3 regions of the Novosphingobium rhizovicinum genome follow, and region 1 is predicted to be linked to each of the others. Evidence: predicted binding sites of a transcription regulator. Region 1 holds the regulator's gene; each other region holds the start of a gene.

The links. Region 1 encodes LexA, which represses DNA repair genes until DNA is damaged. Its sites were predicted from a motif close to GTTCCNCNCTTGTTCT; they were not measured.
Region 2: the regulator LexA is predicted to act here: its motif matches at 2,119-2,134, upstream of ABUH87_RS10215 (Y-family DNA polymerase).
Region 3: the regulator LexA is predicted to act here: its motif matches at 1,406-1,421, upstream of ABUH87_RS05735 (MmcB family DNA repair protein).

What each region holds. Positions count from the first base shown of each region.
Region 1 is NZ_JBFNXR010000012.1:75,807-80,649, reverse strand. Features, by position in the region: gene moaC (cyclic pyranopterin monophosphate synthase MoaC) at 1-373, shown strand, start outside; gene ABUH87_RS00620 (molybdopterin molybdotransferase MoeA) at 370-1,590, shown strand; gene lexA (transcriptional repressor LexA) at 1,660-2,343, shown strand; gene ABUH87_RS00610 (ComEC/Rec2 family competence protein) at 2,472-4,721, opposite strand; gene gltX (glutamate--tRNA ligase) at 4,750-4,843, shown strand, end outside.
Region 2 is NZ_JBFNXR010000033.1:91,525-96,367, forward strand. Features, by position in the region: gene lpdA (dihydrolipoyl dehydrogenase) at 1-712, shown strand, start outside; gene ABUH87_RS10205 (PilZ domain-containing protein) at 737-1,063, opposite strand; gene ABUH87_RS10210 (hypothetical protein) at 1,360-2,022, shown strand; gene ABUH87_RS10215 (Y-family DNA polymerase) at 2,147-3,712, shown strand; gene ABUH87_RS10220 (glycosyltransferase family 87 protein) at 3,883-4,843, shown strand, end outside.
Region 3 is NZ_JBFNXR010000021.1:210,266-215,108, forward strand. Features, by position in the region: gene pheS (phenylalanine--tRNA ligase subunit alpha) at 1-471, opposite strand, end outside; gene rplT (50S ribosomal protein L20) at 604-963, opposite strand; gene rpmI (50S ribosomal protein L35) at 980-1,183, opposite strand; gene ABUH87_RS05735 (MmcB family DNA repair protein) at 1,434-1,949, shown strand; gene ABUH87_RS05740 (cytochrome c1) at 2,275-3,117, opposite strand; gene ABUH87_RS05745 (cytochrome b) at 3,147-4,451, opposite strand; gene petA (ubiquinol-cytochrome c reductase iron-sulfur subunit) at 4,475-4,843, opposite strand, start outside.

The DNA.
Region 1 (4,843 bases):
CATGAGTGCTGATGCGATCGCCGCAATTCGGGCCGGCGATGCGCCCAAGGGAGACGTACTCGGCACCGCGCGGATTGCAGGCATCATGGCGGCCAAACGAACCGGAGAGCTCATCCCGATGTGCCATCCGCTGGCCCTTGACGCGGTAGATATCGACTTCGCCTTCGAACCGGACGCGGTGCGTGCCACGGCCACCGCATCGCTCACCGGCAAGACGGGCGTGGAGATGGAGGCCATAACGGCTGCCACAATCGCGCTGGTGACCATGTATGACATGGCCAAAGCCCTCGACAAGGGAATGGTGATCGAGGACGTTCGCCTGATCGAGAAGCGCGGCGGCAAATCGGGCCATTGGCGCGCGCAGGAGGGATGATGCACGAACCGCCGCTACCGCTGGAAGAGGCACAGGCACGCCTGCTTGCTCTTGTCGAGCCGTTGCCGATCGAGCGTGTCGACATTGATGGTGCGCTCGGCCGCTACTTGGCTGAGCCGTTGCGCGCGCGGCGCACGCAGCCCCCCGCCGCGCTCTCGGCCATGGATGGCTATGCCGTGGCGGAGGACGATTTCGCCGGCCCCTGGCGTGTCGTCGGTGAAAGCGCTGCCGGTCACCCGTTCGCAGGCTCTCTCGCACGCGGGGAGGCAGTGCGGATCTCAACCGGCGCTCGCCTGCCGGCCAATGCTGCGTGCGTAATCGTTCAGGAGGACATTGCCCGAGCTGACGACCACATCAGCCTCTCGGGCGAACCGCCCTCTCCTCCGCATAAGCACATCCGCCCCTGCGGGCTGGACTTCCACATGGACGAGCAAGTGCTGCCTGCGGGCGCACGCCTCGGGCCCGCGCAACTGGCACTTGCGATCAGTGCTGGACACCGCCACCTGCCGGTTCGGCGCGCTCCGCGGGTGCTCGTGATGGACAGCGGGGATGAACTGGCCGCCGATCCCGAGAACTGCCGCGAGCACCAAGTCCCTGCGAGCAACGGCGCAATGCTTGCGGCGATGGCGCGGGGACTTCCGTGCGAAGTGCAGCGTATTGGCCCGGTTCCCGATGCAATGGACGCTCTGGCCGAAGCGCTGGCGCAGGCCGATGACGCAGACGTGATCGTGACCAGCGGGGGCGCCTCTGTAGGGGATCACGACCTTGTGAAGCCGGCGCTCGAAGCCTGGGGTGCCGAGCTCGGCTTCTGGCGCGTGGCTATCAAGCCGGGCAAGCCCCTCATCGTCGCCACGCGCGAGAAGTCCGGCAGGCGGCAGATCGTCCTCGGCCTGCCCGGTAACCCGGTCTCCAGCCACGTCACGGCATACTTGTTCATGCTGCCCCTGCTGCGGGCGCTGCTGGGCGCTGCCCATCCCCTTCCTCAGGCATTTCCAGTCCGCCTAGGCGCACCTCTGCCTGCGAATGGCGGCCGACGCACCTTCATGCGAGCGATCTGGGACTTCGACACTGTGTCTCCCGCCGCCGTTCAGGACAGCAGTGCTCTGGCGGCGTTGGCAGCAAGCAATGTCCTCATCGACCGGCCCGCGAATGCGCCTGCCGCGGAGGCGGGAGCGCAGGCCCATGTCTTCTGGCTCGAGAACGGCGGAATTGCTTGACGCGGGGATGTTTGTTTCTTAATTGTTCGCCAATTGTTCACAATAAGAACGCCTGAGGAGGCGCCGAACATGTTGACGCGCAAGCAGCACGAATTGCTCCGGTTCATCCAGGTTCGGCTGGAGGAGACTGGCATCTCTCCCAGTTTCGAGGAGATGAAGGAAGCGCTTGATCTCAAGTCGAAGTCCGGCGTGCACCGGCTGATTTCGGCACTGGAGGAACGCGGCTTCATTCGCCGCCTGCCCAATCGTGCGCGCGCTCTTGAGGTGCTCAAGCAGCCAGAGAATGCGCCCCCCCGGCCGTCGCCCCGGGTTCCGGCAAATGCCAACGATGGACCGCGCCCGCAGATGACACCGCCGTCGGCAGCGAACGACGTTATCGAGATCCCACTCCACGGGCGCATCGCCGCTGGCGTGCCGATCGAGGCGCTTGAGGGTCAGACCACCCTGCCCGTACCGGCAGCACTGCTTGGTTCCGGTGAGCATTATGCGCTGGAAGTCTCTGGCGATTCGATGATCGAGGCAGGAATTCTCGATGGCGACTTCGCTCTGGTGAAACGCACCAGCACGGCGCGCGATGGTGAGATCGTGGTCGCTCTGGTGCGTGGTGAGGAAGCCACTCTCAAGTACTTGCGTCGCGAGGATGATATGGTGCGGCTCGATCCTGCGAACGCAGCTTACGAACCGCAGGTCTATCGTTCGGGCGAGGTCGAGGTACAGGGGAAGCTTGCCGGCCTGCTGCGTCGCTACAATTGAGGCACAGCTCTCCTCGGGTCCACAGCGTTAGAGGGTGCGTAACCGGCATGTAAGCGCATTCAGGTCTGTCAGAGTTTAGACCTGAAGGCCGATATGTCGCCTCCGGCTGCAAGTCGGTGGTCGGCTGCTCACTCACCAACGGCGGTCGAAACGCCGGCTGTCGCTGCACGAGTCCTTTCACGCTGGCGAGGCCTGTCGGCCTCGCTCCGCCACCACCCATGTTGCCCCTCGCCTTCGGCCACGCTCATCACACTCGCGTGAGCCAGATCGATGGCGAGGCCACCGGTGCGCGCAAGCGTTCTGCGGTCGGCCTTCAGCCAACGAGGACGGCAGCTGCGCGGCAGCCATCGGTCCGAGATGACGATGTCGACTCGCTCGCAGACGGCGGCAAGCGCACGCTCAGGCACGGTATATCGCCCCCGAGTTAGCAGCAGATGCCATCGATAAGATCCGCGTTGCACGGCGATCACGCACGCGTCGCTGTTGCAGTTGGCTCCTGCAAGCCGGGTAAAGGGCACGGGCGTACCCTGCATGCCTGCAATCTCCAGCAGATTGTCCCGCACGAAGTCACTTCTGGTTTCGCGAAGAACGAACAAGGCGTCGCGCGTCTTTGAAAGCAGGCCCACATGGCGGCCATCGCCGGAGATCAGCAGATCCGGTGGCCGCGCGGTCGCCACCAGCAGCACTCCGGCGACGGCGGGCGCAAGTCCGAACCAGCGGATCTTGCCCGACCACAGGCCGAGCCACAATCCGCCTGCAATGAACAGGCTAAAGGCTCCACCTGCCATGGCGGGCATCACGGTCACTGCACCCGGACGGCTTGCGATCCAGTGCGCCAGTGCGTTCAACGCAGCTATGCCCTCGCCGGCGATCCACCAGAACGGAGCGCCCAAACCGATCAGGTCCATCAGCAAGGCGAGCAGCAGCGCCGGCATCACCACGAGCGTCGTCAGCGGAATCGCCACGACGTTGGCGAAAGCGCCACAAATCCCCGCCCGATGGAAATGATAAAGCCCGATCGGCATCAAGGCGAATTCGATGACAAGGCCGGTCAGCAGCACCAGCGCCAGATGGCGAAGCGCTCTTGCCGGTACGCCCTCTTCGCGCGGCGCCAGAAACCGCCGGATCGGACCGGCTCCCGACAAAGCGATGATGGCGAGCACAGCGGCAAAGCTCATCTGGAAACTAGGGCCCATCAGCGCTTCAGGCCACAGCAGCATCACCAGAAACGCCGCAATCGCAAGCATGCGCAGCGACAGCGGTTCGCGGCCGATGGCAAGAGCAATGAGCACGAGCAGAGCGCCGATGCACGAACGCACCGTTGGCACCTGCGCCCCCGTCAACAAGGTATAGGCGATTCCGGCGAGTGCGCCGAAACCTGCTCCAACCACGGGGAGACGTACCCGCAGCGTCAGCCATGGCCAGAACGCCAGCAGCTTCAGCGCCACGAAATAGACAGCGCCGATGACGGCGCTAACGTGGAGGCCGCTGATTGATAACAGGTGCGCCAGACCCGCATCCCGCATTGCCTGAGCGTCCGCTTCCGGGATGCCCCCGGTGTCACCCGTCGCCAGCGCCGCTGCAATGCCCGCCTCGCCCCCGTCGAGGCGCGCACGGACATGGGCAGAGATATTGCGCTGGGCTCCACTGACCAGACTAGCGCTATCACTACTTCTCAGGATCTCAGGTGCGCTCAGAGCCGTACCGGTAGCGGCAAGACCCTTGAACCAGGCCGTACGCGCAAAATTGTAGGCGCCGGGCAGCATGGGCGGGGCCGGAGGCATCAGCCTGGCTCTCACTCTCACCAGATCACCGGTGTTGAAGCGCGAACCTGGGGCGAGCCTGTCAGGCAGGTTGATCCGCACCCGGATGGGTCGTGCCGTTCCCGGTTCGCGCGTCGCCATGACCAGCCGGCTGCGCTCCTGCGCCGGCTGAACCTCGACGGAGAGTATCCTGCCCTCCAGCGTGACGACGACCGGCCCTGGGATCGGCGCGGCGCCAACCAGGTGAGACCGCGCCCAGACCGAGCCGCAGCCCGCCGCGACGACGAGGGGAATGACGATGCCGCTCAACCGCAGGTACGGGTAGCGCCCGTACTTGTGGAGAAGCGCGGCGAAGCTCGCCGACAGACCTGCGCAAGCGACCATCAGCGCCAGCCAGTGCCCGGGCGATGGGAGGGCGAACCAGATTGCGATTCCGATACCAAAAGCAACGGCGAGCCACGGCACCCGATCAAAGCCGGCACCGGCAAGAAATCGCTCGATCCCTTCCAACCCCCTCGACAAGCGGCGCGCGCTGTTCCATGGCCGATGTTGCAATGCAGCGCCCTCCGGGGCGGCTTGGGGCAGGATATCTTCGCACGCGGCTCGGGTGGCCATGCGCGCATTGGACAGGAAGGATCGATCGATGGCAAGCGGCAGCTTAGCGGAGGCGACGCAAAGCGGAGCTTCGGCTGACGCTCGTCCCGGTTCCGCGCGGCCGGTCGTCACCCGGTTCGCGC
Region 2 (4,843 bases), on a different contig from region 1:
TATCGGCGCGATCGAGAAGAGCGCGGACCACTTGAAGGTCACGATTAAGGACAAGGACGGCAAGGAAGAGGCGGTCGAGTTCAGCCATGTGATCGTGGCGATCGGCATCGTTCCCAATGTGGAGAACATCGGACTTGAGGATCTTGGCATCGAGCCGGACAAGAAGTTCTTTATCAAGATCGACGAACTGGGTCGGACGAATGTGAAGGGTGTCTGGGCCATCGGCGACTGCGTCGAAGGACCTTGGTTGGCGCACAAGGCGAGTCACGAAGGCGTTACTGCTGCTGAGGCGATTGCGCAGGAACTCGGCAATACCGAAGTCCACCCGCACCCGCTCGACCGCCGCAACATCCCGGGTTGCACGTACTGTCATCCGCAGGTCGCCTCTGTCGGTCTGACCGAGGCGAAGGCCAAGGAAGCAGGTTACGAGCTGAAGGTCGGGACGTTCCCCTTCATCGGCAACGGCAAGGCCATCGCCCTGGGAGAGCCCGAAGGCTTCATCAAGACGGTGTTCGATGCAAAAACCGGCGAACTGCTGGGTGCTCACATGATCGGTGCGGAAGTGACCGAGCTGATCCAGGGATATGTGGTCGGCAAAACGCTGGAGACTACGGAAGCTGAGTTGATCGCCTCCGTTTTCCCGCATCCGACGCTTTCAGAGATGATGCACGAGGCCACACTGGCTGCGTTTGGTCGGGCTATCCACATCTAAGAGGAGCCCAGATCGCATTGTGCGCTAGGCCGGGTCGGCGTTGCGCACAATGTGGTCGAACACGGCAACGTGCAGCGGCTCTGCGAACGCACAGCCGACCGCGCCGTCGCGTACCCAGCGGATTTCAGCACTGAGGAGCTGAAGGCCGGGGATCCTGATGCGCAGCGGCAACTCGGCGCGCGCGCTGGGCAAGCGGGCGATGCGGAAGCCGCCAGGAGAGAGGTCTTCCAGCCGAGCTGTCGCCCAGGGGCGCGATCCTTGGCGCACCTCACACAGAAGGGTGAGGCCTGCGCGAGGGGAGCGATCAGCCGTTTCGGCGGCCGAACTTAGATCAAGTGGCTGGTGGGTCATGGGCTGTGCCTCCTGCGGCGGCTTTGGCGCCTATTCTTTACGATGCGGTTATCATCTGAGCTGCAAACCAGTGCGGCTGAAAGTTCTCCACTGCCCAAGCCAATACGGAGAGTTGCACTCAATGATAAATGGGAACATAACAAGAACGTAATTTTGCAATTTCTGGATCTGATTCCATGTTACAAACCCGACCTGATCCAGGTACTCCCCCGGAACCAACGCCCGAACTGCTGTCTGATACTCTCTCGGCCGCTGCCACGCTCCTGCCGGCAAGAGCTGCTGAGTGGCGGCCGGGCATGCCACCTGAAGGCACTACTCACGTTGAAATCTTCGCCACCGGCGACAGCACCACGGGAACTGCGCTCGCGCTGGCTTTCACGCTCGATCACCTGCGCGCTGCGGCGGCCGATCCGCTGGCCGATACGCCTGACGAGCGTGCCTGGCTCTGGGTGCAGGATCGCGAGGCGCAGCGGCGCACCGGGCAACCGTATCGTCCGGGCTTACCGCGCGCGCTACGCCATCGTTTGATTCACGTCGCCGCACGCACCGCTGAGGATGCACTCTTCGCACTTGAGGAAGGATTGCGCTGCCGCGAGCTTGCCTTTGTTATGGGGGAAATCACCGGAAACCCGCGGGCACTCGACATGACGGCTTCACGTCGGCTGAGCCTTGCGGCCGAAAAGTATGGAGTGCCGCTCTGGCTGGTCCGGCTCGATGCGCACCGGGACTTGTCTTCTGCTCGCCAGCGTTGGGCCGTGCGCGCTGCGGCTTCGCTGGAACCCCGTTGGAATCGAGCTGCACCGGGCGAGCCCAGCTGGCAGGCCGAACTTTTTCGTTCACGTCGCCACCCCCCAGGGACATGGACATTGCGGGATATTGGGCGGGGTACTGGCCGGGATACTGGGCAGGACACGCTGGTGGCGGAAAAAGCACGGCAGCTTGCTTCGGTGACAGGATGATCAAGGGCAGCTTTGTCTTCTCTGCGAGATGAGCCGTTTGGCATGACAGAAACTCACAGATGGATCATCGCCCTTGCAGAAGTGGGGGCGCAGCGGAGGACAAGGCTGCAACCTTGATGCGCCCATGCTCACAGCTTCCTCCTCACGCCGCATTCTGGCTATCTGGTGCACAAGACTGGCGATCGACCGTTGGCGTCTGCTGGAAGGCCTTGCCGAAGGTGAAGGTGCCGACGCCGCACCGCTAGCGCTGATCGCGGAGACCGCCCATGGACCTCGTATCGTCTCCGTCAACGCTGCTGGTTTTGCTGCCGGCGCGAAGGGCGGGATGATGCTGGCCGATGCGCGGACCTTGTGTCCCGCTCTGACTGTCGCGCCAGCGGATCCTGCGGGCGACCTGCTATTTCTGGAGGATCTGGCAGTCTGGGCGCAGCGTTGGGGTCCCTGGAGCGCACTGGACCCGCCTGATGGGGTGATTGTGGATGTCACCGGCGCCACTCATTTGTTCGGAGGTGAGGCAGGGCTGCTTGCAGATGCGCATGCGGCTCTTGCACGTCGGCAATTGATGGTTCGGCTGGCTATCGCGCCGACCGCCGGCGCTGCCTGGGCATTGGCGCACCATGGTCCTCAGGACGCCATTCTCCATCCGGCTGACGATCCCGCGTACCGGCTTGGGCACTTGCCAGTTGCCGCTCTCAGGCTGGATGATGACACGATCACGCTTCTGAAGCGCCTGGGTCTCAAGCGCTTGGAAGACTTGCGCGGCGTTCACCGGGATGCGCTGGTGCGCCGCTTCCGCAATCGGCGCTCGGCTGCAGCCAATCCGCTGATCCGAATGGACCAACTCCTTGGTCTGGTGCCAGAGCCGCTGTTGCCGGTCATGGCTACAGAAGCTCCGATGGTGCAGCGCCGGCTGATGGAACCGATCCGCCACCGTAGTTTGCTTGACCGGGTTCTCGCTGACCTCACCGCCGATATGGCACGCGCGCTGGAAGGACAGGCGCTCGGCGCACGAAGATTGGAACTGGGGCTATGGAAGGTCGATAACGAAGTCGTGGTGCGGCGGCTGGAGATTGCAGCCCCGAGCCGTGATCCTGTGCATCTTGCCGGTTTGTTCGGTCGTAAGCTGGAAGATGTCGATGCCGGGTTCGGCATTGAAATGGTTCGTCTGCGGGCCGCGTGGACGGAGCCGCTGGCGCTTGCCCAGCGCGATTTGGAGAGTTCCGCCGAGAACCACGGAACCAGCCTGGCAGCTTGCGTTGACCGTCTGACGGTGCGGCTAGGCTCTGATGCCGTGCGGCGTCCCATCGCACGCGCCAGCCATGTGCCCGAGCGCGCCCAGCGCTGGCAGGCTCCGCTCGACCCCGAGAAGACCGCACAAGCCGAGTTCGAGTTTCATGCACGGCCCCTCAAGCTGCTGGAACGTCCCGAACCGATCGCGGTGATTTACGAGACGCCTGATGGCCTTCCCAAACGCTTTCGCTGGCGCAACGCCGCGCACGATGTGCTGCGTGCCGAAGGACCCGAGCGCATTGCTCCGGAATGGTGGCGTGAACGCTCCACGGCTCGGCTGCGGGATTACTATCGTATCGAGGATGAGCAGGGTCGAAGATATTGGATCTACCGTAGCGGAGTGTGGGGAGACGGCCGAGGCGGAACACCGGAGTGGTTTCTGCAGGGATTGTGGGGGTAAGAGCGAAGCTCTCCCCTTATCGGCAAATTAACCGTGTTCCGACATAAGAGGTGCCACACGACGTGAATGGCGTGGCTGGGGGCCGGGTGATGGATGCCGACGATGAATGTGTCCCACCCGTTCCTGCAAGTGTTGCGATGCTGTCAGGCTTGCCACAGCACGACTCTCGAATGGCTCAGCGCAAGGGCGCTGTGCAGCAACTCGCGACGAGCCGAAAGCTGCTGCTAGCCGTAATTCTTGCGGGCGTTGTTCTCGTGATGATCTCGGCCATTCGCTTTCAGTCACCCGAACTGCTCGGTCAGGCCAAGGTCCTTACCGATTTCGACGCCTTCCACATCGCTGGCCGCTTGGCAGCGCAGGGTAGGGCAGCCGACGCATACAATGTAAGTACGCTGCTCCAGGTTCAGCGGGAGATGTCAGGAACCCAGAGCTTCATGCCATGGACCTATCCGCCCCCATTCACTCTGGCGATGCAATACCTGGCGGGACTTCCGATCGGTGCTGCTTTTGTCTTTTTTGCCCTGAGTACCTTCGCCTTTTACCTTTGGGTGCTGCATCGTATTGCGGGAAAATGGCTTCCCGCTGTGGTGATAGCGGTCATGCCGGCAATCGTCCTCAATCTGCGAACCGGCCAGAACGGCTTCTTGATTGCTGGCCTGATCGGCTGGTTCCTGTTGGCGTTTCGCGACAAGAGGGTCATCGCTGGATTGCCGCTGGGCCTTTTGGTCATCAAGCCACACCTTGCTGCCGGAGTGGGCCTGATCACACTCCTGCAGCGGCGCTGGGTTCTGCTGGGGTGGGCGGGGCTGATCGGCCTGACATTGCTGGCGCTCTCCACATGGATCTACGGGATCTCCATCTGGATGGATTTCCGCAATGCCGTGGGAGAGGCCGGAGGCTTTCTGGCCCGTGGCTATTATCCGTTGTTCCGCATGAACTCGATCTTTGCCGCAGCTTACACGTTCGGGCTGGGAGCTACGGCCGCAATGGCGATGCAGATCGCCGGTGCGCTCTTCGCGCTTGGACTTCTCATCAAAGCGTCCCGCAGCCGCATCGCATACCATCATCTTGCCGCGCTCACCTGCCTCGCTTCCTTGTTCGTCAGCCCTTACGGCTACGATTATGATCTGA
Region 3 (4,843 bases), on a different contig from region 1:
ATCGTGCATCGCCCGCGCGGGGTGACTCTCGGGCATGTTGAGCGCGGTGAAGTTGTGCCAATCGTCCTCGATCTCCGGCCCGGTCGCAACCGCAAACCCGAGGTCGGCGAAGATCTCCGCGAGCTCGTCCATGACTTGCGAAATCGGGTGGACGGTGCCCCGCGGCGCTTCCGGTGCTGGAAGCGTGAGGTCGATCGTCTCGGACGCGAGTTGTGTCTCCAGTGCGTCATTCTCAAGGGCGGCCTTGCGCGCGGCGAGTGCCTCAGTGACGCTCTCTCGCAAAGCGTGGATCTTCGGACCTTCGACCTTGCGTTCATCCGGGCTCATAGCACCCAGCGTCTTGAGCAGGCCAGAGATGCTGCCCTGCTTGCCGAGGAGGGCCACGCGCAAAGTTTCAAGCGCATCGAGATCGTCCGCTGCGGCGATCTGGATGAGCGCGTTCTGCCCGATTGCTGCGTGGTCCACTGTCATCCACCTTGGTTCTGTCGCGAGCCGCAGCCCTTAAACGGAAGCAGGCGAATCGCAAACGGTCTGGGATAAAAGAGAAGGGCGCGGGAAGCTTTCGCCGCCCGCGCCCTTCGCTGATGTGGCTAAAGCGCGCGCTTACGCGGGAAGCGCAGCCTTGGCCTGTGCGATCACCGCGCTGAACACGCCGCCCTCGTTCATGGCGAGGTCCGCCATGGTCTTGCGGTCGAGTTCGATGCCGGCGAGTTTCACGCCGTGGATGAACTGCGAGTAGGTCAGGCCTTCGTTGCGAACGGCAGCGTTGATACGCTGGATCCACAGGGCACGGAAGGTCCGCTTCTTAACCTTGCGGTCGCGGTACGCGTACTGGCCGGCCTTCTCGACGGCTTGGCGCGCAACGCGGATGGTGTTCTTGCGGCGGCCCCGATAGCCCTTGGCCTGATCCAGGATCCGCTTGTGCTTGGCGCGGGTGGTTACACCCCTCTTGATACGGCTCATGTTCTAAACGCTCCTGTCAGCCCAGCCCGTAGGGCGCCCACTTCTTGATCGTCTTCGCATCGGCGTCGGAAATAACGTCGGTGCCGCGATTCTGGCGGATGTACTTGGCATTGTGGCTGATCAGGCGGTGGCGCTTGCCGACGACACCGTGCTTTACCTTGCCGGTGGCGGTGAGCTTGAAGCGCTTCTTCACGCCGCTCTTGGTCTTGAGCTTGGGCATTTTCGTCTCCTTGGTCGGGGACACGTTCGGCCGGCCCTGGCAGCCCTAGTTAGCCAGGCCGGCGCGCGAATCTCTTTGGTGAAGAAGTTCGACCGTGCCGATTGAAGGTCGCGCGCTTAGCGCCTGTGGTCCATGAAGGCAAGAAGCGTGTTTCGTGCGAGGCGCGAGACGCAACGCAGCGATCCACCGACTGGATGCTCGCTAAGCCCTAGGCACTTGCCAGTTCCTGATATGTTCTTATGCTCGACTCATGCGCCTAACCGATTCATCCGCTGGAGTGCTTGCCGGCACATCCCCATCCGTCGTCGCGTCGGATGTTGTCCGTGGCATCGGGCGCCTGTTTGCGCGGAATAACGTGTGGTGCCTGCCCGAGATGCCACTGCGCAGCGGACGACGGGCCGACCTGATGGGAATAGATGCCAAGGGGCACGTGGTCATCGTTGAAGTCAAGGTGAGCCGGGCAGACCTGCTCGGCGATGGCAAATGGACCGATTACCTTGAGTACTGCGACCGGTTCTATTGGGGCCTGGCGCCGGGGCTCGACCGCGCCTGTCTGGAGACAGAGCCGTTTCTGCCCGACTCCTGCGGCGTCATCATCGCCGATGGCTACGACGCCGAGATCTTGCGACCCGCGCCAACGCGCAAGCTTGCTCCTGCGCGGCGCAAAGTTGAGGTCGAGCGACTCGCGCGTGCCGCGATGCGGCGGCTGGTTTCCGGCTCAGATCCGCACACGTTGCGCTGGGCAGATGAGGACAGCACAGTCTAGCAGACCGGCGAGGCGGCGCTGCGCTCAAGCCTGGCAGGGGCCAGGCGGCAAGCGACACGCGGTGCTTATCCTCGTCGAAAAAGGTCCAGACTCTGTTGTAGCGTTGCGGGAGCTGGCGGCCGAGAGAGGATGAGGCAAGCCGTCGCAACGGCCCCTCACGTAGCACCGCTCCGGAGCGTGCACATCTTACAATGTCTTTTTTGCCCGACGGCGCGACATTGTGCCGACACCGGCTCGCCGAACGCGGCGGAAGACCGCTACCTAACGAGAAGCGCCCCTACCGTCATTGACGGAGGGGCGCTCGGTAACTCAGGGGCAGAGTGGCTTAGGCCTTTTTCTTCTTTTCCGCCCAGATGTTCTTGTAGGACATATAGCCCAGAACGGTGGCAAAGAGGAGGAAGCCAAGTACCGGCCAGCCGGTCTGCTTACGCTTCTCAAGCTTGGGCTCAGCCGTCCAGATGAGGAACGCGCTTACATCCTTCGACATCTGGTCAACGGTCGCTTTCGTACCGTCGCTGTAGGACACCTGTCCTTCACCCGTGAGCGGCGGCGCCATCGCGAGATTCAGGTTCGGGAAGTACGGGTTATAGTACAGGCCCGGAGGCGTCTTCGCGTCAGGAAACTCCTTCAACAACTCGGCCGGCTGATTCTGATAACCGGTCAGCAATGAGTAGACGTAAGGACCGCCGTCGTGGCGCGCCTTGGTCATCAGTGAAAGGTCCGGTGGAACCGCGTTGTTGTTGGCGGCGCGAGCAGCGATGTCGTTCGCGAAAGGCTTGGGGAAGTAGTCCGTCGGCATGCCAGGACGCAGCGCTGCCTCGCCCGTGACGGGGTCGTTGCCCGGAACCTGGAAGCCCTTCGCGATAGCCTTCACCTCGGCCTCCGAATAGCCCAGAGCGGCGAGGTCGCGGAATGCCACATGGTTGAGCGAGTGGCATGCCGAGCACACTTCCTTGTAGACCTGGAAGCCGCGCTGCAGCTGCTGGCGGTCGAACTTACCGAAAGCGCCGTCACTCGCGAAGTGGACCTCCTTCGGGTGCTTGTGGAACACGTGCTCGGCCGTCTCCGGTGCGGGCTCGCTGATGGCTATCAGCGCGCCGTTACCGAAAGACCAAACCAGCGCGACTGTAAAAAACAGCCCGACGAGAATGGAGATGATGCGGATCATGGCTTTACGTCTTTCCGTCTCGCTCGGGTTCAATCGTGGGTCGGGATGGGCGCGGTCGAGTTCGCCATCGGCGGCACATGCTCTCCGCCGAGAACAGCCTCGGTGATCGAGTAGGGCAGCGGATCAGGACGCTCGATTGCGGATACGATCGGCAGGATGATGAGCCAGTGTGCGAAGTAGTAGATCGAGGCGATCTGGCTGATCATCACGAATGGCTCCGCAGCCGGTGCACCGCCGCAGTACCCGAGAATGAGTACGCACGGGAGGAGTCCGAACCAGAAGAACTTCCGATAAAGCGGGCGGTATGCGCTCGAGCGGACCGGCGAACGGTCAAGCCAGGGCAGGAAGAACCACACCAGGATCGCCGCAAACATCGCCAGCACGCCCATGAGCTTTGCGGGGATGAAGAGGAAGTCTGCGGTGAACGCACGCAGGATCGCATAGAACGGCCAGAAGTACCATTCAGGAACGATGTGTGCCGGCGTGCTCATCGGGTTGGCCGGGATGTAGTTATCCGGGTGACCCAGGGTGTTCGGGAAGAAGAACAGGGCAACGCAGTACAGGAATGCGAAGGCACCTACCGCCCACCCGTCCTTGGCGATGTAATAGGGATAGAAGGGAACGGTGTCGCTCTCGCTCTTCACCTCTACGCCGGTCGGGTTCGAGGAACCCGGGATGTGGAGCGCCCAGATGTGCAGCACCACGACACCGACGATCACGAAGGGAAGCAGGTAGTGCAGCGAGAAGAAACGGTTCAGCGCAGCGTTATCCGGGGCAAAGCCACCGAGCAGCCACTGCTGAAGCGGCTCACCGACCAGCGGAATTGCGGAGAACAGGCCGGTAATAACCTTCGCACCCCAGAAGCTCATCTGGCCCCAAGGCAGAACGTAGCCCATGAAAGCCGTGGCCATCATGAGAAGGAAGATCACGACGCCAAGCAGCCACACCATCTCACGCGGGGCCTTGTAGGAACCGTAGTAGAAGCCGCGGAAAATGTGGATGTAAATGACGACGAAGAACGCCGAGGCGCCGTTGGCATGCGCATAGCGCAGCATCCAGCCCCAGTTCACGTCGCGCATGATGTGCTCGACGCTGTCGAACGCGACAGTCGCATTGGCGGCATAGTGCATCGCCAAAATGATGCCGGTGACGATCTGGAGGCCCAGGCAGCACAGCGCCAGGATACCGAAGTTCCAGAAGTAGTTGAGGTTGCGCGGAACCGGATAGCCCGCACCGACCGAGTTATAGACGAAGCGCGGCAGAGGCAGCTTTTCGTCCATCCACTTCATGAAGGGATTGGTCGGCTTGTACTCGTTGGCCCAGGGAAAGCTCATTTTCTGTGATCCAGTCTCTTGGCTCAGCCGATCTTGACGACGGTATCGGACATGAATTCGTACTCCGGAACCTCCAGGTTCGACGGAGCAGGACCCTTACGGATGCGGGCGGCGGTATCGTAATGCGAGCCATGGCACGGGCAGAAGTAGCCGCCGAACTCGCCCTTGGTCTCACCTTCACCGGCGCCGAGCGGCACGCACCCAAGGTGCGTGCAGACGCCCATGGTGATGAGCCAGTTCTCCTTGCCTTCCTTCGTACGCTCCGCAAGCGTTTGCGGATCGCGAAGAGAGGTAACAGGAACCTTGTTGGCCTGAGCGATCTCTGCAGGTGTCAGATTACGAATGAATACCGGCTGCTTGCGGAACACCGCCTTGATCGCCTGGCCGGGCTG